Regions from separate parts of the Streptomyces achromogenes genome, predicted to be linked through region 3. Evidence: riboswitches for the same ligand, from Rfam matches in the RefSeq annotation. Region 3 holds a riboswitch; each other region holds the start of a gene.
The links. Region 3 has a riboswitch for cobalamin ahead of QF032_RS26165 (ribonucleoside-diphosphate reductase subunit alpha). Riboswitches for the same ligand answer to the same signal wherever they lie in the genome.
Positions count from the first base shown of each region.

Region 1: it holds a riboswitch for cobalamin, as region 3 does, so the genes downstream of both, QF032_RS36770 (ABC transporter substrate-binding protein) here and QF032_RS26165 (ribonucleoside-diphosphate reductase subunit alpha) in region 3, are expected to answer to the same signal.
Region 2: it holds a riboswitch for cobalamin, as region 3 does, so the genes downstream of both, QF032_RS09935 (cobalamin biosynthesis protein) here and QF032_RS26165 (ribonucleoside-diphosphate reductase subunit alpha) in region 3, are expected to answer to the same signal.

Region 1 is NZ_JAUSYH010000001.1:8,363,377-8,369,663, reverse strand. It holds gene QF032_RS36785 (FadR/GntR family transcriptional regulator) at 1-14, shown strand, start outside; gene QF032_RS36780 (VOC family protein) at 24-818, opposite strand; gene QF032_RS36775 (protein kinase domain-containing protein) at 931-3,657, opposite strand; cobalamin riboswitch at 3,993-4,119, shown strand; gene QF032_RS36770 (ABC transporter substrate-binding protein) at 4,210-5,262, shown strand; gene QF032_RS36765 (FecCD family ABC transporter permease) at 5,259-6,287, shown strand, end outside.
Region 2 is NZ_JAUSYH010000001.1:2,189,936-2,196,222, forward strand. It holds gene QF032_RS09910 (hypothetical protein) at 1-408, opposite strand, end outside; gene QF032_RS09915 (alpha/beta hydrolase) at 715-1,863, opposite strand; partial or broken gene QF032_RS09920 (class II aldolase/adducin family protein) at 1,967-2,666, opposite strand; gene QF032_RS09925 (inorganic phosphate transporter) at 2,831-4,093, shown strand; gene QF032_RS09930 (hypothetical protein) at 4,128-4,349, shown strand; cobalamin riboswitch at 4,554-4,691, shown strand; gene QF032_RS09935 (cobalamin biosynthesis protein) at 4,792-5,736, shown strand; gene QF032_RS09940 (cobyric acid synthase) at 5,733-6,287, shown strand, end outside.
Region 3 is NZ_JAUSYH010000001.1:5,784,988-5,791,274, forward strand. It holds gene QF032_RS26165 (ribonucleoside-diphosphate reductase subunit alpha) at 1-2,211, opposite strand, end outside; cobalamin riboswitch at 2,336-2,471, opposite strand; gene QF032_RS26170 (GNAT family N-acetyltransferase) at 2,524-3,030, opposite strand; gene QF032_RS26175 (ATP-binding protein) at 3,173-6,287, shown strand, end outside.

The DNA of each region.
Region 1 (6,287 bases), 2.6 Mb from region 3:
GTACGGCCGCCTGAGGTCGCGGCTCAGCCCGCGGTCGGGGTGAGCACCACGAAGTCCGCGTTCGACGGGTCGAGACAGACGGCCAGCCGGCCGACGCCCGGCGCGTCCTGCGGACCCATCTGCACACTGCCGCCGTTCCCGGTGACGGCGGCGACCGCGGCGTCACAGTCGGCGACGGCGAAGACCGGGTGCCAGTAGGGCCGCCCGTCCGTCAGGGCGAGGTCCTGCGCGCGCAGCTGCATGACACCGCCCTGCATGCGCTCCTCGGGCAGCCCCTCCGGCGTGACGAGGGAGTACTCGCCGCCGCCGCCCGGCAGCTCCATCGCGCTGAAACTCCAGCCGAACACACCGCCGTAGAACTCCTTCGCCGCCGGGGCGTCGGTCGTGTACAGCTCTGTCCAGCACAGCGAGCCCGGCTCGTCGACGAGCTCGAAGCCGGCGTTCTTGCCCGGCTGCCAGACCGCGAACTGGCCGCCCAGCGGGTCGCTGTACTGCGCCATCCGGCCCCAGTCGCCGAGATCTCTGGTCGCCAGCCGCACGGTGCCGCCGGCGCTCTCGACGGCCCTGGTCGTGGCGTCCGCGTCGGTGACCGTGTAGTAGATCATCCAGGCGGAGCGGGCCCCCTCCTCGGTCAGTTTGCCGAGCCCGGCGACGGTCTTGCCGTCCTTCTGGAACATCCCGCCTTCCGCGTCCTGTCCCTCCATGGGCTCGTAGCGCCAGCCGAGCACGGCGCCGTAGAAGGCCGCGGCGGCCGGGACGTCGGGAGTGCCGAGGTCGAGCCAGCAGGGGGCGCCGGGGGTGGGGTCGGTGGTCATCACGGCGTTGGCCTTTCGCAGATCCGTCAACGTCCTCAGCGTGGCACCGGGCTGCGGTGCTCGCGCGTCGGCCGCCGCGCGTCGCGCGCCGAACGAGTGGCGGTTCCCGCCGGCCTCAGGTGACGGGCAGCCCGTAGACCCGGTCGAAGTGCTGGGCCACCAGGTGTCCGGCGCCGTCGCAGGAGAGCTGCCACCGGTTGACGCCGGTCTCCCGGCCGTCGGTGAAGTTCCACAGCAGACGGCCCGAGGCGGTGTCGATCGCGTAGAAGCCGTCCTTGTTCTCGAAGGCCGTCACGTACACGGCGTTCGAGCCCACCGCGACCGGGCTGTCCATGTCGAGGCGGGGCGTCTCGCAGAACCAGCGCCGGGAGCCGTTGCGCGCGTCGAAGGCGTACACGCCGCAAGGGTCCGTGCCGGTGACGTAGACGGTGTTGCCGACGGCTCCGAGGGAGGCGTACATGCCCCGTTCCGCCTTCGTGTTCCATCGGAGCCTGCCGGTGCCCAGGTCGAGGGCGATGAGCTCGGAGCCGATCGCGAAGACGGTCTGCCCGAGCACGGCCAGGCCCGGCCTGAGGTCGTATCCGACCTGGTGCCGCCAGCGCAGGCTGCCGCTGTCACGGGTGCCGCGGACGGCGACGTTGCGCAGTCCGTCGGCGTAGACGAAGTACTCGTCGGTGATGACGGGCCGCAGCGCGATGCCGACGTCCTGCGGATCGATCGGTATGACAAGGGCCTGACGCGCCGCGATGTCGACGCCGAACACGGAGTCCGTGGAGGTCGCCACGCCCTGCTCCCCCGACCGGCGCTGCAGCTTGGCGCCGAGCACCGAGACGCTGTGATCGTCGTAGCCGCCCAGCAACTGGTCGAACCGGTAGTCCTCGCCGAAGTCGAGGGTGAACCGCTCCGCGCCGCCCACCGGGTCCACGCCGATCACCGTCGCGCCCGCACCCAGCGCGACCGCCGCGCCGTGGACCAGCAGGACGGGCCCGGGCGAGAGGCTGATCCCCTGGTACACCCAACGGGGCCGCGAGCCGTTCTTCACGTCCAGGCCGATCATGTCACCGGGACGGGTCTTCAGCAGGGCTGTGCCGTCGTGGAAGACGGCCGGGGCCTGCAGCAGCGGTGCGCCCCGGTAGACCCAGGCCGGCTCGGGGGCCCGGCCGAGCGGACGCGCCGATTCCGCGCCCGGCGTTCCGCGGAGGGCGAATGCCGCACCGGCTACCAGCGCGGTGCCGGCGGTCGCCGCCAGGACCGTGCGCCGGGTGACTGCGGTGCGCACGGGCGCGCGGTGGTGCGCGGGCGCGGCGGAACGTTTCGACGCCGGTTGCGGCGACGGCGCCGGACCCGGCGCCTTCGACCGGACGTACGCCGGTTGGGACGCCTGCGCTCGCGCCTCGGGCTGGTCTTCGGCCTCGTCCCGCGACGGGGCTTCGGACCGCACCGCGGCCCGGGCTGCGGCCTCGACTGCGGTCCGGGCTGCGGCCCGGGCTCGTGCTTCTGCCCGGGACTCGGCCCGCGTGAGCGCCTGCGCCTCGGTCAGCGGCTGGGCCAGGCGTCGGGCCTGGGCGTGGTCTTGAGCTCGGGCGTGGGCGTGGGCCGGCTCGTCCGGCGAGACGAACGACTCGGCTCCCGGCAGCACCGTGGAGGGTTGCACACCGCCGACGGCCCCGGCGCCCTCGCCGCGGCTTCGGTTTCCGTTTCCGGTTCTGTTTCCGTTCCGGTTTCCGCCCCCGCTCTCGCCTGCGCATTCGCTGTCGGCAGCGCCATACGCCGGCCGGTCGGCGGCCGGGTGGGCCGCCCTCCGCCGGTAGGGCTCGGAAGGTTCTGCGACGGGCTCCGGGTCGGGCGTCGGCGCCGGCGGCGCGAAGGCGCCGGGCCGCGGGACCACGTCCGCCGCCGCCAGGCGGTCCAGGTCCCGCACGGCCGCCCGGTGGGCGGCGACCATGGCGGCCAGGGGCGCGGGCAACCAGCCCTGTGTCAGCACCTGTTCGGCGCCGCCGGGAGCGCAGGCCGCGGAGAGCCGGTCGGGGTGGATCCTCAGGGCCGGGTCCTTGGCGTGACAGAGACTGATGATCTTGTCCAGCGGTTCGGGCACCTGGCTCAGGTCGGGCGACCCGTGGGCCACCTGGTAGAGCAGCGCCGCGCCCACCGCCCCGCCGAACGGCGAGCGGCCGGACGCGGCGAAGGCGAGCACCGAGCCGAGGCAGAAGACGTCGCCCTCAGGGCCCATCGGGTCCCCGGTGGCCTGCTCCGGGCACATGTAGTCGAGGGAGCCGAACAGCGTGCCGGAACCGGTGAGTTCATAGCCGTCACGGGCGCGCACGATGCCGAAGTCGATGACCCGCGGGCCGTCCGCCGCGAGCAGCACGTTGGACGGTTTGAGGTCACGGTGCACGAGCCCTTCGGCGTGCACCGCCATGAGCGCCTCGGCGACGCCCGCGCCCAGCGCGAGGACCGTCTCCACCGGCAGCGGCCCGTGGGCGGCGACCGCCTCGGCCAGGGTGGGGCCGGGTACGTGGTCGGTGGCGAGCCAGGGCGTCTCGTCGTCCGGGGCGGCGTCCACGACGTGCGCCGTGTAGGCGCCGCCGACCGCCGCCGCGGCCGCCACCTCCCGCCGGAAGCGAATGCGGAAGTTGTCGTCGTCCGCCATCTCGGGACGGATCACCTTGACCGCGACGACACGGCCGGCCGACGACCGCGCCAGATAGACCCGGCCCATGCCGCCGGCGCCGAGCCGGGCCACGAGCCGGTAGGGCCCGAGCTGCTCGGGGTCTTCTGGGCGCAGTGGCTGCATGCCCTCGGCCGCCTGTTCTCGGTGGTGACGGGCGGAGATCCCGCCCACGCTGCGGGGGAAGGCCCGGTGGGGTCCGGACCACAGACTAGGCGCTGGGACGGCGGGCTGGAGCGTCTCCTCCCCCGCGGCTTCACGCACCTGGAAGTAAGTGCCGGGCCGTCCTCCGGTTCTCCCGCGTCCATGTGACGTCCTGTCAGAGGTCGGGTGACACGTGCTTTCCCTGCGGGAACAGTGCGCGATGAGCAACAGGTGCACGATGAAAGCACTTGCCGGGCCGGAGACCTCCGATGTGCCGAAGGTCACCCTCCTCGGGGCCCCCGATGCCTGTGGTAGCTTGCCGAGGCCAGTCGTACTCGTGCGCGCCCCTCGGGCGCGCGGGGGTCAGGGAATCCGGTGGAACTCCGGAGCTGACGCGCAGCGGTAAGGGCGACGGGCGGGGCTTTCGGCCACTGGGGCGCGCACGCGCTCCGGGAAGGCGCCTCGCCCGGGTGACCCCGAGTCCGAAGACCTGCTGGCGGCCTCCGGTGTCGCAGACCGGCCGGAGGAGCGCACCGTACGACCGGGCTTCGCGCTTGAGCCCTCGACGCCGAAGGAAACTCCGTGCCGTTCGCACGTCCCGTCCGCTCTGCCGTCCTGTTCCTGGCGGGCGTCCTCCTGTCGACCGGCTGCGGCGGCTCCGCCGCCCCCTCCGCCTCCTCCGCCGACGGTCCCGCCGACAGCGACACGGCCGGCCGGCCGGTCACGCTCGACAACTGCGGACAGCGGGTGCGGATCGACGCTCCCCCTCGGCGGGCGGTCTCCCTCAACCAGGGAACGACGGAGATCATGCTCTCCCTCGGGCTCGCCGACCGGATGGCGGGCACCGCCACCTGGACCGATCCGCTGCCCAAGAGCCTCGAGAAGGCCGACGCCCGGGTGACGCGGCTGGCCGACAACGCGCCCTCCTTCGAGAAGGTCCTGGACGTCGAACCCGACTTCGTGGCCGCCTCGTTCGCCTCCACGCTCGGCAAGGGCGGGGTGGCCACCCGAGACCAGTTCGAGAAGCTCGGGGTCCCGACCTATCTCTCCCCCTCCGACTGCTCCGGCAAGGACAACAGCGGCGACGGCGACGGCGTCCGCACCGAGCCGCTGACCATGGACGCGGTCTACGGCGAAGTACGCGACCTGGCCAGGGTCTTCGGGGTGGAGAAGCGGGGCGAGACACTGGTGGCCGACCTGAAGACCCGGGTGAGCAGGGCCGCTTCGGGACTCGATGCCGAGAACGTCACCCTCCTCTACTGGTTCGCCAACTCCCAGTCCCCCTATATGGCCGGCTGCTGCGGCGCCCCCGGCGTCATCACCCGCGAACTCGGCGCGAAGAACGTCTTCGACGACACCGAGGAGGAGTGGCCGCAGGTCAACTGGGAGACGGTCGCCGACCGCGACCCGGACGTCCTCGTCATCGGCGACCTGACCCGCAGACAGCAGACGGCCGAGACCGCGGCCCGGAAGATCGCGTTCCTGGAGTCCGATCCGGTCACCAGGAACATGACCGCGGTACGCGAGAAGCGGTACGTGCTGCTGTCCGGGCAGGCGATGAACCCGACCGTGCGCACGGTCGAGGGCGTGGAGAAGGTGGCGGCGGCACTGCGCGCGTACGGTCTCGCGGGATGAGCGCCGCGGGACCGGCGGCCGCCGCGCCCGCGGTGGCGGCGCGGGGGCTGCGCCACGTACTGCTGTGGGCGGCCGGTCTCGCGCTGCTGTGCGCGTCCGTCGCCGTGGCCATCACCATCGGTCCGGCGGACATCGCGGTCGGGGACGTGTGGTCCACGGTGGCCGCCCATCTCGGCTTCGGAGAGGCCGGGTCGACGCCGTTGAGGGACGGCATCGTGTGGAACCTGCGGCTGCCCCGGACCCTGCTCGCCGCGGTGTGCGGCGCGGGTCTCGCGGTGTGCGGCGCGGTGATGCAGTCCCTGCTGCGCAACCCGCTCGCCGACCCGTTCGTCCTCGGGATCTCGTCCGGGGCCTCGACGGGCGCGGTGGTGGTGGTCGTGCTCGGGGCGGGCGGCGGAGCCCTGTCGGTGTCCGGGGGCGCCTTCCTGGGCGCGGCGGTCTCCTTCGCGCTGGTGCTGCTGCTCAGTCACAGCCTGGGGGGCGCCACGGACCGCGTGGTGCTCGCCGGGGTGGCGGCGATGCAGCTGTTCTCGGCGCTCACCTCGTTCGTCGTCATGACGACCGCCGACGCGGAGACCACCCGCGGGGTGCTGTTCTGGCTGCTCGGCTCGCTCAGCGGGGCCGACTGGGCGGACGTGGGCCTGGGTCTGGCGGTGCTGGCCGCGGTGCTGCTGGTGTGCACGGGGTACGCGACGACGCTGGACGCCTTCGCGTTCGGGCAGGACGCGGCCGCCTCGCTGGGCGTGCACGTGGCCCGCACCCGGCTGGTCCTGCTGTGCGCCACCGCCCTGCTGACGGCCACTCTGGTCAGTTCGTCGGGGGCGATCGGCTTCGTCGGCCTCGTGCTCCCGCACGCGGCCCGCGCCCTGACCGGTCCCGGACACACCCGGCTGCTGCCGGCCACCTCTCTGGCGGGGGCGGTGTTCCTGGTGTGGGTGGACACCCTCGCCCGCACCGCCTTGGACCCGCAGGAGGTGCCGGTGGGCGTGGTGACCTCGCTGATCGGCGTCCCCGCGTTCGTCCTC
Region 2 (6,287 bases), 3.6 Mb from region 3:
GTCACGGTCCCAGGCGCGCAGCCGCCAGCCGGGGCGGGCGCTGTCCCCGTGCACCTCGACCAGGCCGGCGAGGCGGGCGGTGTCCCAGTCGGCGCGGATCCGATCGGTCGTCAGACCCAGATCGGAGGCCGCCCGTTCAGCGGTCGACTCGGAGAGGGTGGCCTTGCCGTCGGCCGTCGCCGCGTCGCGGCCGGGGCCGAGGGCGTTGTCGGCCCAGCGGGCGACACGGGCCGCGGCGGCCAGTCCGGAGCGCGCCATTCTGGCCAGCTCCGCGGGCGCCGGAGTGCCCTCCGGCGGGCGGGGTGCGGGGCGGCGCGGGCGCCGCTCGTTCACAGCTGAGGGGGCGGCGGCCAGGGGTCGCGGGCGGACGAGTCGAAGCCTGGAGTCGCGCGGGATACGGGACGTCACGGGTGCAGTCTTCCGGTTGACGGTCCGAAAACCCAAACGGAATGGCACGGCGGGCCGCGGGACCGCTCGGCGCACGGGGTGCCGTGAAGGCAGGGGACACGCCTTCAGGCCAGTGGTACCGGGTTAAACGGAATGTTCGGTCCCGCTCCGGGCGGACCGCTGCGGGAGCGGGCCGTCGCGTCACGTCGGCGGGCGACGCCGCGGCCGGGCCGGGTTCGCTCCACGGCGGTCCCGCGAGCCGGCGGAGGTCACGGCGCGAGCCACAGGAGGCCGGAGGGCGCGCCGGGGCGCGAGCCGGGGGGCGGGTCACATCAGCGGGGTCAGGAAGCGGCGCAGGGTCTCCTCGTAGGCGGCGGGGTCGGGGTTCCACATGGCGCCGTGCGGGGCGTGCGGGACGGTGTGGAGGGTGACCAGGTCGGGGCGGCGGTCGGCGAGCCGGCGGCTGTCGGCCCAGGGGGCGACGGTGTCGTCGGGTCCGTGGAGGATCAGGGTCGGGACCCGCAGCCGGGCCGGGCTGCCGTCCGCGCCGCCGGGTCCGCCCGTGCCGCCGGGCGCGCCGCCCGCCATGCCGGTGCGGCCCTCGGCGGCGCGGACGGCGAGCGGCAGCAGGACGGCGGGGGTGTGCCGGGCGGCGGCGAGGGCGCGCACCGTCGTCCGCCAGTCGAGGACCGGGGAGTCCAGCACGAGTCCCGAGACCAGGTCGCGCAGGCCGGAGTCGGCGGCGGCGCGCAGGGCCATGGCGGCGCCCGTGGACCAGCCGAGCAGGACGACGCGCCGGGCGCCGTAGCGCACGGCGTACCGCATCGCCGCGTCCAGGTCGCGCCACTCGGTCGCGCCGAGGTGGTTCAGGCCGTCCGGGGAACGGGGCGCGCCGAGGTCTCCGCGGTAGGCGAGGGCGAGCACGGGGAAGCGGGCGCCGTGCAGGAAGCCGATGAGGTTGAGGGCGTGTTCCCGGGTGGTCCCCAGACCGTGCACGGCGATCACCCAGGTGCGACGGGCTCCGGGGACGAACCAGGCGGGCAGGTTGCCCAGTTCGCCGGGCACGTCGACGTCGGCGTGGTCGAGACCGAGGGCGGTGCCGGGGTCGCCGACGTACAGGTTCGGGGTGAGCCGGACCGCGTCACCGGCGTCCAGGGAGCCGTGGGTGACGCGTTCCAGCCGACGGACGACGGTGTCGGCGGTGTGCGGGGCGTCGGGCAGGACCGGGCCGACGACGGCGTGGGAACCGTCGCCGGAGAGGCCGTAGGCGCCGGGGCGCAAGGCCGCGAGGTCGCGCGTGAGGGTGACCTGTCCGGCGGCCGTGCCGTGCACGGTGAGCCGGGGTTCGGTGGGCAGGGGCCGGCCGGGCGGCGCCTTCAACGCGACGTCGCTGGCGAACCGGCCGGCGACGACACCGGCGGCGCCGGCGGCCAGGGCTGCGGTGACGGCGGCGGCCGTCGCTGTGACAGTGCGCACGAGCCCAGTGTCCCGGCCATCCCGCGGACCGGCCAGTGGTGCGGCCGGCCGGGGTGACGCGCGCCGAAGCCACGACCGTCGGCCGGGCCCTCGGCCGCGGCCGTCAGTCCGGCTGGCCGTACCCCCGCAGACGCTCCCCAACCTGGGCGACCTGTTCCTCCGTCAGCAGTGCGGGCGTGCGGCCGGGCACCGAGGAAGCGGTCAGCCACAGGCGGCACATCCACTCCAGTTGGGCCGTGCGGTCGTACGCCTGGTCGAGCCCGGCGCCATGGGTCAGGGTGCCGTGGTTGCGCAGGAGGCAGCCGGACCGCCCCTCGAGGGCCCGGAGCGTGTGCGCGGCCAGCTCCTCGGTGCCGTACGCGGCGTAGGGCGCGACGCGGACGGGTCCGCCGAGCGCGCTCGCCATGTAGTGGATCAGGGGGAGTTCGTCGACGAGGGTGGAGACGGCGGTGGCGTGCACGGCGTGGGTGTGCACGATCGCCCCGGCGTCGGTGGCCCGGTACACGGCCAGATGCATGGGCAGTTCGCTGGTGGGGACCAGCGCGCCGAGGACCTGCCGGCCGGTGAGGTCGACGCCCGTGACGTCGGCCGGGGCCAGCCGCTCGTAGGGCACGCCGGACGGCGTCACGAGCACGGTGTCGCCGACGCGCACCGAGACGTTGCCCGAAGTGCCGACGACCAGCCCGTCGGCGACCGTGCGGGCGGGCGGCCGCCACCAGTTCCGCCCAGGCCCGCGCCTCCTCGGGCGAGGCCTGCCGCCCCCGCCGCCGGACGTCCGGTCGTTCGCCTCGATGCTCAGCCATGCCGCGATCCTGCCAGGCCCTCCCGGGGGCGGTCGGCGCCCCGCGCGCGGGCGATAGCGCACCCGTGTCATCCGGACACCGTGACGCCCGCCTCAGTTCATCTTCCGTTCACCCGGGTTGCCTACGGTCAATCAGCCAATGACTTCGAACGATTGCCTGGGTAAATGGAAAACTTCTCGCTGATCCTCGCGATTGTGGTGGTAACCGCACTTGCGTTTGATTTCACGAACGGTTTTCACGACACCGCCAACGCGATGGCCACGACCATCTCGACCGGTGCACTCAAGCCCAAGGTCGCGGTGGCCATGTCCGCCGTGCTGAACCTTGTGGGAGCCTTCCTCTCGGTGGAGGTCGCCAACACGATCTCCAAGGGTCTCGTCGACGAGACCGGCATCCGTCCCGAGGTCATCTTCGCCGCCCTGGTCGGCGCGATCCTCTGGAACCTGCTGACCTGGCTGGTGGGCCTGCCCTCCAGCTCCTCGCACGCCCTGATGGGCGGTCTGATCGGCGCCACCATCGCCTCGGCCGGTACGGGCGCGGTGCACGGCGACGTGCTGGTCACCAAGGTGCTGCTGCCGGCGGTCGCCGCGCCGATCGTCGCGGGCGTCGCGGCGATGTTCGCCACCCGCCTCTCCTACACGCTGGGCCGCAAGGCCGACGGCAGGGCCGCGGACAAGGGCTACCGCGCGGGCCAGATCGCCTCGGCCGGCCTGGTCTCCCTCGCCCACGGCACCAACGACGCCCAGAAGACGATGGGCATCATCACCCTGGCCCTGGTGGCCGGCGGCGCCGTGGCGCCCGACTCCGACCCGCCCACCTGGGTCATCCTCTCGGCCGGTCTGGCCATCGCGCTCGGCACCTACCTCGGCGGCTGGCGCATCATCCGCACGATGGGCAAGGGGCTGACCGATCTCCAGCCGCAGCAGGGCTTCGCGGCGCAGACCAGTGCCGCGACGGTCATCCTGGCCTCCTCTCACCTCGGCTTCTCCCTCTCCACCACGCATTCGGTCTCCGGTGCGGTGATGGGCGCGGGGCTGGGCCGCAAGGGCGGCGTGGTCCGCTGGTCGACCGCGACCCGCATGTTCGTCGCGTGGGGTCTGACCCTCCCGGCCGCCGCCCTGGTGGGCGCGCTCGCCGAGTCGGTCACCGGGCTCGGCGACTGGGGCACGGCCGTGGTCGCCGTCTTCCTGATCGCCTCCAGCGCGGCCATCTGGAAGATCTCCCGGCGCGAGGTCGTCGACGCGTCGAACGTCAACGAGTCCGAGGAGCCGGCCGGTGTGATCACCACGGCCATCGCCATGGTCGCGCCGCCGCCCACGGGCACGCCGGCCGAGGACGTCACGACGGTCCTGACGGCCACCATCCCGGCGCCGGCCGCGTCGGCCGCGCCGCCCGCCCCCGCCGCTCCCCCGGCCGCGGCCGTCTGAGCCCGCGCCACCGGAACGAAGGAAGAGAACCGGCATGAAGATCGACTGGGCAGCCCTGGGCTCCGTGTTCGGCGTCAGCCTCGTGGTCACCGTGGGCCTCGTCGCCCTGTTCACCCTCGGCGTCATGGGCCTGTCGCGCAGGGAACGCGCGACGGCCGAGGGCGGCTCGGCCGCCCTCGCGGTGACGGGCGCGTACGCGTGCTTCGCCGCCTGCGCGGCGGCGGTGGCCTACGGCATCTCGCTGATCGTGGTCTGACGCGCCGTCGTCCGGCGGGTCGTGGACCGACGGGACGTGGGCCTCAGGGGTGCGGGACGGATCGCCGTGCCGCACCCCGTTCCCGTGCCCGGCCGCGCATCGCGTGCCCGTACCCGCTCCCCGCACCCCGTTCCCGAACCCCGCCGGCCCCGCCGTGTGGGGTTCTGCACATCCTCCCCGCGCAGGTCAACAGCAAGTTGACGGCCCTTCCGGGCCCGTGGTGGACTGCCCGGGCCATTACGGCGGCAGAAGAGGAAGCCGGTGCGAGTCCGGCGCGGTCCCGCCACTGTCACCGGGAGGAAACCCCCGGGAGCCAGGAACTCTCGCCGCCGGTCTCGTCGAACCAGGGCGTGGACACCCTGAGTGAGGACCTCTGCCATGTGCGGCTGCCGACCGAGCGTCACCACCGACCCGACCCCCGCCCCCACAGCCGGCTGACCCGATGGGTGCCGAGCGCGTCCACGCGTACGGCGCCGCCGCCGGCCTGCTCGGCGACCTGCTCCTCGGCGATCCCCGCCGCGGGCATCCGGTCGCCGGGTTCGGGCGGGCCGCGGGCGCCGTCGAACGGCTGCTGTGGCGGGACAACCGGGGGTGGGGCGCCCTGCACACCGCCGTGTGCGCGGGCGGCGCCGTGGCCCTCGGGGCCGTCGCCTCACGGGGTGTGCGCCACTCCCCCGCCGCCTCCGTCGCCCTGACCGCCGCCGCCACCTGGGCCGTCGTCGGGGGCAGTTCGCTCGTCCGCGAGGCCCGCGCGATCGGGCGGGCCCTGGAGGCGGGGGACGTCGAGGCGGCCCGCGCACGGCTACCGCGTCTGTGCGGGCGGGACCCCCAGGCGCTGGACGCCGACGGGATCGCCCGGGCCGTCGTGGAGTCCGTCGCCGAGAACACCTCCGACGCCGTCGTCGGGGCGCTGGTGTGGGGCGCCGTGGGCGGCGTGCCGGGACTGGTCGGGTTCCGGGCCGTCAACACCCTTGACGCGATGGTAGGTCACCGCTCGCCGCGGTACCTGCGCTTCGGCTGGGCCGCCGCCCGGCTCGACGACCTCGCCGGGTGGCCCGGGGCGCGGCTGACCGCCGTGCTGGCCGCCGCCGCGGGGGACGACCCGCGCGGCGCGCTGCGGGCCTGGCGCGCCGACGCCCGCAGTCACCCGAGCCCCAACGCGGGCCCCGTGGAGGCGTCTTTCGCGGGCGCCCTCGGGGTACGGCTGGGCGGGACCCTGGCGTACGGCGGCCGGGTCGAACACCGCCCGGTGCTCAACGGGGCGGCCGGACGGCCCGTCGCCGTGCACGACATCGAACGCGCCGCGCGGCTCTCCCGCCGCGTCGGTCTGCTCGCGCTCGGCGTCACCGTCGCCGCGCGCCTGGTCGCGAAGGGACGTCAGTCATGAGCGGGGGGCTCCTCGTCGCCGGCACGACCTCCGACGCCGGCAAGAGCGTCGTCACCGCCGGGATCTGCCGGTGGCTGGTGCGACAGGGCGTCAAGGTCGCGCCGTTCAAGGCGCAGAACATGTCCCTCAACTCCTTCGTGACACGGGAGGGCGCCGAGATCGGGCGGGCGCAGGCCATGCAGGCGCAGGCCTGCCGGGTGGAGCCGACCGCGCTGATGAACCCCGTGCTCCTCAAGCCGGGCGGGGAGCGCAGCAGCCAGGTCGTGCTGCTGGGCAGGCCGGTGGGCGAGATGAGCGCCCGCGGGTACCACGGGGGCCGGCAGCAAAGACTCCTCGGCACCGTTCTCGACTGTCTCGCCGAGTTGCGGGGCACGTATGACGCGGTGATCTGTGAGGGGGCGGGCAGTCCCGCCGAGATCAACCTGCGGCGGACCGACATCGTGAACATGGGGATCGCGCGGAGCGCGCGGCTGCCCGTGCTCGTCGTCGGCGACATCGACCGGGGCGGGGTCTTCGCGTCGTTCTTCGGCACCGTCGCCCTGCTGTCGCCC
Region 3 (6,287 bases):
CCACGCGTACGCGTACATCGAGGAGAGCTTGCCGATCGTCGGCGTCTCCAGGAACAGGTTCAGCGACTGCGCCTGGTCCAGGTACGGGGTGCGCGCGGCGGCCATGTCGATCAGCCCGCGCTGGGGGATCTCCCACGCCGTGCGGTAGAGGTCCCGCACCTCGGCCGGGATCCACGCGAAGCCCTGCACCGAGCCGTTCGCCTCGCGCAGCGCCTCACGGGTGCGGGCGTCCCAGACGCCGAGCTCCTTGAGCTCGCGCACCAGGTACGAGTTCACCTGGAGGAACTCGCCGGACAGCGTCTCGCGCTTGAACAGGTTCGACACCTGCGGCTCGATGCACTCGTAGACGCCCGCGATGGAGGCGATGGTGGCGGTGGGCGCGATGGCGAGCAGCAGGGAGTTGCGCAGCCCCGTCGAGGCGATCCGCTCGCGCAGCGCCGCCCAGCGCTCGGGCCAGGCGAACTCGACGCCGTAGTGGTCCGGGTGCAGCACGCCCCTGGCCGTACGGGTCTTCTCCCAGGCCGGCAGCGGGCCGCCGCGCTCGGCCAGGTCCGCGGACGCCTCGTAGGCGGCGAGCATGACGCGCTCGGCGATGCGGGTGGAGAGGGCCTTGGCCTCGGGCGAGTCGAAGGGCAGCCGCAGCTTGAAGAAGACGTCCTGGAGGCCCATCGCGCCCAGCCCGACCGGACGCCAGCGCGCGTTGGACCGGCCCGCCTGCTCGGTCGGGTAGAAGTTGATGTCGACGACGCGGTCCAGGAACGTGACCGCCGTGCGGACGGTCTCGTCCAGCCGCTCCCAGTCGATGCCGCCGCTCGCCGTGTCGACGAACGCGCCCAGGTTCACCGAGCCCAGGTTGCACACCGCCGTCTCGCCGTCGTCCGTGACCTCCAGGATCTCCGTGCACAGGTTGGAGGAGTGCACGACATGGCCCGGCTCGGCCGTCTGGTTGGCGGTGCGGTTGGCGGCGTCCTTGAAGGTCATCCAGCCGTTGCCGGTCTGCGCGAGGGTGCGCATCATGCGGCCGTACAGGTCGCGGGCCGGGATGGTCTTCTTCGCCAGACCGGCGGACTCGGCTTTGCGGTAGGCCGCGTCGAACGCGTCGCCCCACAGGTCGACCAGCTCGGGCACGTCGGCCGGGGAGAACAGCGACCACGGCTCGTCGGCGTTGACCCGGCGCATGAACTCGTCCGGGATCCAGTGCGCCAGGTTCAGGTTGTGCGTGCGCCGGGCGTCCTCACCGGTGTTGTCCCGCAGCTCCAGGAACTCCTCGATGTCGGAGTGCCACGTCTCCAGGTAGACCGCCGCCGCGCCCTTGCGCCGGCCACCCTGGTTCACGGCGGCGACGGAGGCGTCCAGGGTCTTGAGGAACGGCACGATGCCGTTGGAGTGCCCGTTGGTGCCGCGGATCAGCGAACCCCGGCTGCGGATGCGGGAGTACGACAGCCCGATGCCGCCGGCGTGCTTCGACAGCCGGGCCACCTGGTGGTAGCGGTCGTAGATGGAGTCCAGCTCGTCGAGCGGGGAGTCGAGGAGGTAGCAGGACGACATCTGCGGGTGCCGGGTGCCGGAGTTGAAGAGTGTGGGGGAGGACGGGAGGTAGTCCAGCCGGCTCATCAGCCGGTAGAGCGCGGCCACCTCGTCCACGGCGCGGACGGTGTCGTCCTCGGCCAGACCGGCGGCGACGCGCAGCAGGAAGTGCTGGGGCGTCTCGACGACCTTGCGGGTGATCGGGTGCCGCAGGAGGTAGCGGCTGTGCAGGGTGCGCAGTCCGAAGTAGCCGAAGCGGTCGTCGGCCGCGGTGTCGACGAGCGCGTCGAGGCGGGCCGCGTGGACGCGCACGAACTCGGCGGTGCGGTCCGCGATCAGACCCTCGCGGTGCCCGACGGCGACCGACTCGGTGAACGACGTGACGCCCTGGGAGGCGGCCTCCGCGGCGATGCCGATGGTCAGCAGACGGGCGGCCAGCTTCGAGTAGGCGGGGTCCTCGGCGATCAGGCCGGCGGCCGCCTCCGTGGCCAGTTCGCGCAGCTCCGCGGTGATCTCGGAGGCAGCCCGCGCGGACCGGCCGCGAAGGGCGGCGGCCGCGACCCGGCCCGGGTCGGCGTCGGGCAGGTCGGCGGTCAGCTCGGTCAGGGTACGCAGCAACGCGGTCCCGGCACCGTCGGTCTTCAGCTCGGTGACTGAGGCCGGTTCGGCTGGCGCGATGGTCACGTGGGGCTCTCCCTCGCTCGGCAAGGGGCCTGGCGCAGGGCAGGGGGCAGCACACGAGCGCGCGGGGGCGTCGCGTCCACCGGCCCACTCCACGAGGCCCGGACGTCAGGGCACCCGGACCGGACGGCCGGGCGCGCTGTCGGCAGGACCTCGGACTGAACAGGCGTGCCCATATGGGTAGGGATGCACGCGAGTACACCGTTGCGGGACAGTTCCGGATTCGCACCGGATTCCCCTGCGGCGACAGCGAGCATGAGCATACATCTTGTGCTCGCCTGCCACGCCACCCCCAGATGTTGTGTCGGGGTGGTTTCAGAGCGTCAACTGATAGGTGAGAAGAGTGAAGTCGTCCAGGTGCGGCACGGGATTCCAGTCCCGCTCGGGTGTGCGGACGAAGCCGAGACGTTCGTAGATCCGGTGCGCGGTGTGCATGCTGCGCTGGCTCGACAGGACGACGGCCGCGCAGCCCTCCGTGGCTCGCGCCCGCTCCAGGCATGCCCGCACGAGCGCCTCTCCGGCGCCCCGGCCGCGCGCCGCGTGCGCGACCGCGAGCGCACGGATCTCGGCCTCACCGGGCCGCGCGATGTCGGCGACCGGGCCGGGACCGGCCACGAAGGTGACGCCGCCGAGGAGCCGGTCGCCGTCCACGGCCACCAGCACCTCGGCGGCGGCCGCCCGCGCGGCGACGTCCTTCAGCGCCGGCAGATACGGGTCCTCCTCGCCGTAGTCGAGGAGACCGTCGTCCAGGTAGGCGCGGGCGGTGATGTCGCCCAGGGGCTGGTACTCGCCCGGAGTGACCTGTCGTATCACGATGTCCATGGCCTCGAGTGTGCCGGACGCCCGGGTTGCGGAGCGTGTCCGGAGTGATTCCATGGAAGTAGCCGTCGGCGCCGTGCGAATCCGCTGCCCCGCGAGTCCTCCGTCCCCGGGAACCACTCCGGGAGTTCGCAAGGAGAAGGCTATGACGAGGGTCGTCCGCCATGCGCCCGGCAAGGAGCGACCGCGCGACGCGCCGATGGCCACACTGGTTCTGCGACGAGCGGGAAACCGGGTGGGGCACGGGTTCGTCGGCCGCTGGCACGCCCTGACGATCCGTCTGGAGGCCCGCCGCGGCACCACCCGCCCCAGGAAATGGCGCCGATGGGCCTCCTACGCCAATGTCACCAGGGCGATCTGGCTGGTCGCCGTGCTGGCGATGCTCACCTGGATCGGGGAGGGCCTGTTCATCCTCATCACGCAGCACACGACCCGCTTCGAGAAGTGGCGGAAGGACAACGAGGGGTTCGAGATCGTCCTCAAGGTCGTCGGTCCGGTCCTCGCCGCCTCGATCGCCGCCGCGCTCTTCCTGTTCTGGTGGTACCGCTGGACCAAACGGCGCTATCTCACCAAGGCGCTGCGGGATCCGCGCGGACTGGTGCCCACCGCCGGATACGACACCCGCGAGATCGTGGGTCGCGAGGACATCTCCCAGGTGATCGCCGAGCGGCTGCGGGACCGCGACACGCGGCGGCCGTATCTGCTCGTCGGCGGCGTCGGAGCGGGGAAGACCGCCGTCCTCGTACGGCTCACCGAACTCCTGGCCCGCCAGAACGCCGTACCGGTGCCGATCAGACTGCGGGACGCGGCGGACGGCACCGACCTGAACTTCGAGCGTCTGGCCAGGCAGCGCTTCGCCCAGGAGTCACCCAAGGGCATTCTGGCGCGCGGCAAGACCGACCGGGTGTGGCAGCAACTCCTCGCCGACGACAAGCCGGTCGTCCTCGCCGACGGCCTTGAGGAGGCCCTTCTCGACGACGGCCGCCAGCAGAACCGGGACAACGTCATCCGCCGGGCCATCGAGCGCGCCCGTGAGGAGAAGCTGCCCCTGGTCATCGCCTCCCGGCCGCACAGCCCGCTGGAGACCACCTCCGCCGCGATCGTGGTGCTGGAACCGCTGAGCGAGGAAGCAGCGCTGCGCTTCGTCGAGGCGGACGTACCTGGGACCGACGAGCGCCGGGTGGACTGGATCGTGGAGACGGCGGAGGTGACCGAGTCACCGATCTACCTGCAGATCGCCCGTGAACTCCACCGGCGGGGAATGCTGGAGCTCGACCGCCCCGACGGCGATCCGCAGCATGTGAACACCCGCGGCCGCGACCGTGCCACCCTGCGGCTCTGGCTGCTCGACACCTGGGCCGAGGCGCTGTGTGAGGGGAAGCTGCGCGAGGACGTCGCGCTGGCCCCGAAGGAGCGCCGCGACACGCTCGAGGTGGTCTCGGCCCTGGCCTGTGTCGGACTGCTCGAGGACAAGCTGGAGGTCGGCTTCGCGGAGCTGCTCGACCCGGACGTCCTGCACCCCGGTCGGGCGCGGCGCGCGCGAACCCGAGCCGAGCACCTGTGGGCCGGCCGCGGCTTCGACCGGTACGGCAAGCGCGGTGTCACCCTCTCCGACTGGCATCGGCAGCAGATCTGGGACGCGCTGTGCGAGCGGCTCGGCGACCAGGAACGCATGCGGCTGCGGGAGGGCAACATGGACCAGTGCCATGCCGTCCTCGCCCGCTTCGCGGCCCACGCGAGCAAACTCAGACTGGTGGAGGGCTTCGAGCACAGGGTCCGTTTCCCGCACAGCATCATCCAGGCCTATTTCGGCTGCCGCCTGCTGAACCAACTCGGGGAGCGGGGAGCGGGCGATCTGGCCGAACAGGCGCTGCAGCCGCCAGGACCCAGCCGCGAACTGCTCATCGCCCTCGTCCTGCTGTCCCGTGGGCGGGCGGCGGACGCCACGGCCCGGGGGCACGGTGTGCGGGCCGAGATCCGGAAGGAGATCGCGGACGTGGTCCGGCAGACACCGGTGCGGGGCCGCCCGCTCGCCCACCGGCTGTGCGTCGCCGCCGGCCGCCGCACCGACGACCCCAAGGCCCTGGACCTCTACGGGGCCGCCCTGGAGATCGAGAGCGCCGAGGACGACCCGGGACACCTGAGCGAGATCGTCACCGCGGTGCGCGAACACTGGCCCGGCATCAAGGGGGACCGGCGCACCCTGAGGGACGCCAAGCGCCGAGTGCTCAAACAGCTGGGAGCCGCGCTGCGCAGGGTCTCCGACCGGATCGACACCACTCCGCTGTACTGGGATCTCTTCCGGCTGGGCATCCAGGAACCCTCCTACTCCATCCGTCTGGTCGTCGCCCAGGAGTTCGGCGCCGGCGGCAACGCGGCGTTCGCCGTGATCCGCGAGCGGGTCGGCCTGAACAGCGATCCCGTGAAGGAGTACAACGACCGGCTCGACCATCTGAAGGGATGGAAGAGACGTGCCTACGAGGCATGGGCCGTGCGCATGGGCAGGGCGCGGGCGACCCGCACGTCCCCGGGGGGCGCGTCGGCCGAGGACATCGAGCGGCTGCAGGAGGACCGCAGGGCTTTGAACCGGAAGTACCGAGGGCAACGGGTCGCCCTCTTCCGCGAGTTCGTGATGCGGGCCTGGATGCTCCCGATGCTCCTGGGCTCCGTCGACGAGGCCCACCGCGACGAGGCCGGCGAACGCCTCACCAAGTGGCTGCGTCACCTCGACCCGAAGTTCACCGGCGGTGTCCCCGATCTGCCGCTCGCCCTGGAGGCAGCGCTGGCCCAGGGCTTCAAGTACGCGGCCAACCGGCGCCCACGACACCCGCACACACATCTGGAGGGTCGCAGCGACCTGATTCGCCAGGCGGAGACGGTGCTGCAGCAGTCGCGCTGCTGGTACGCGCAGCTCAGCCTGCTCCAGGCACTGTGCCTGTGGGAGCTCCCGGACACGGTGGGCGGCCGCCCGGACGGGCATCAGCCGTTCCAGCCGCTCGGCGGGGCCACCGCCGTACGGACGGTGCAGCGCTGGCTGTCGATGGCGGGCACGGTGAACGCGGTACCGGGTCACACGGACCAGCTCGGCGAACCGGCCCGGCGGTGCCTGCATCCGTTCGTCGCCGAGGCCGGCGACCTGGTCGCCCTCGCCCTGGAGACCGGACAGCCCGAGCGGTTCCTGTGGATCGACGAGAAGGGCGTCGCCGACAACATCGGCGCCCGCGCGGGCAACACCGGGGGATACCGCAAGCACCACCTGT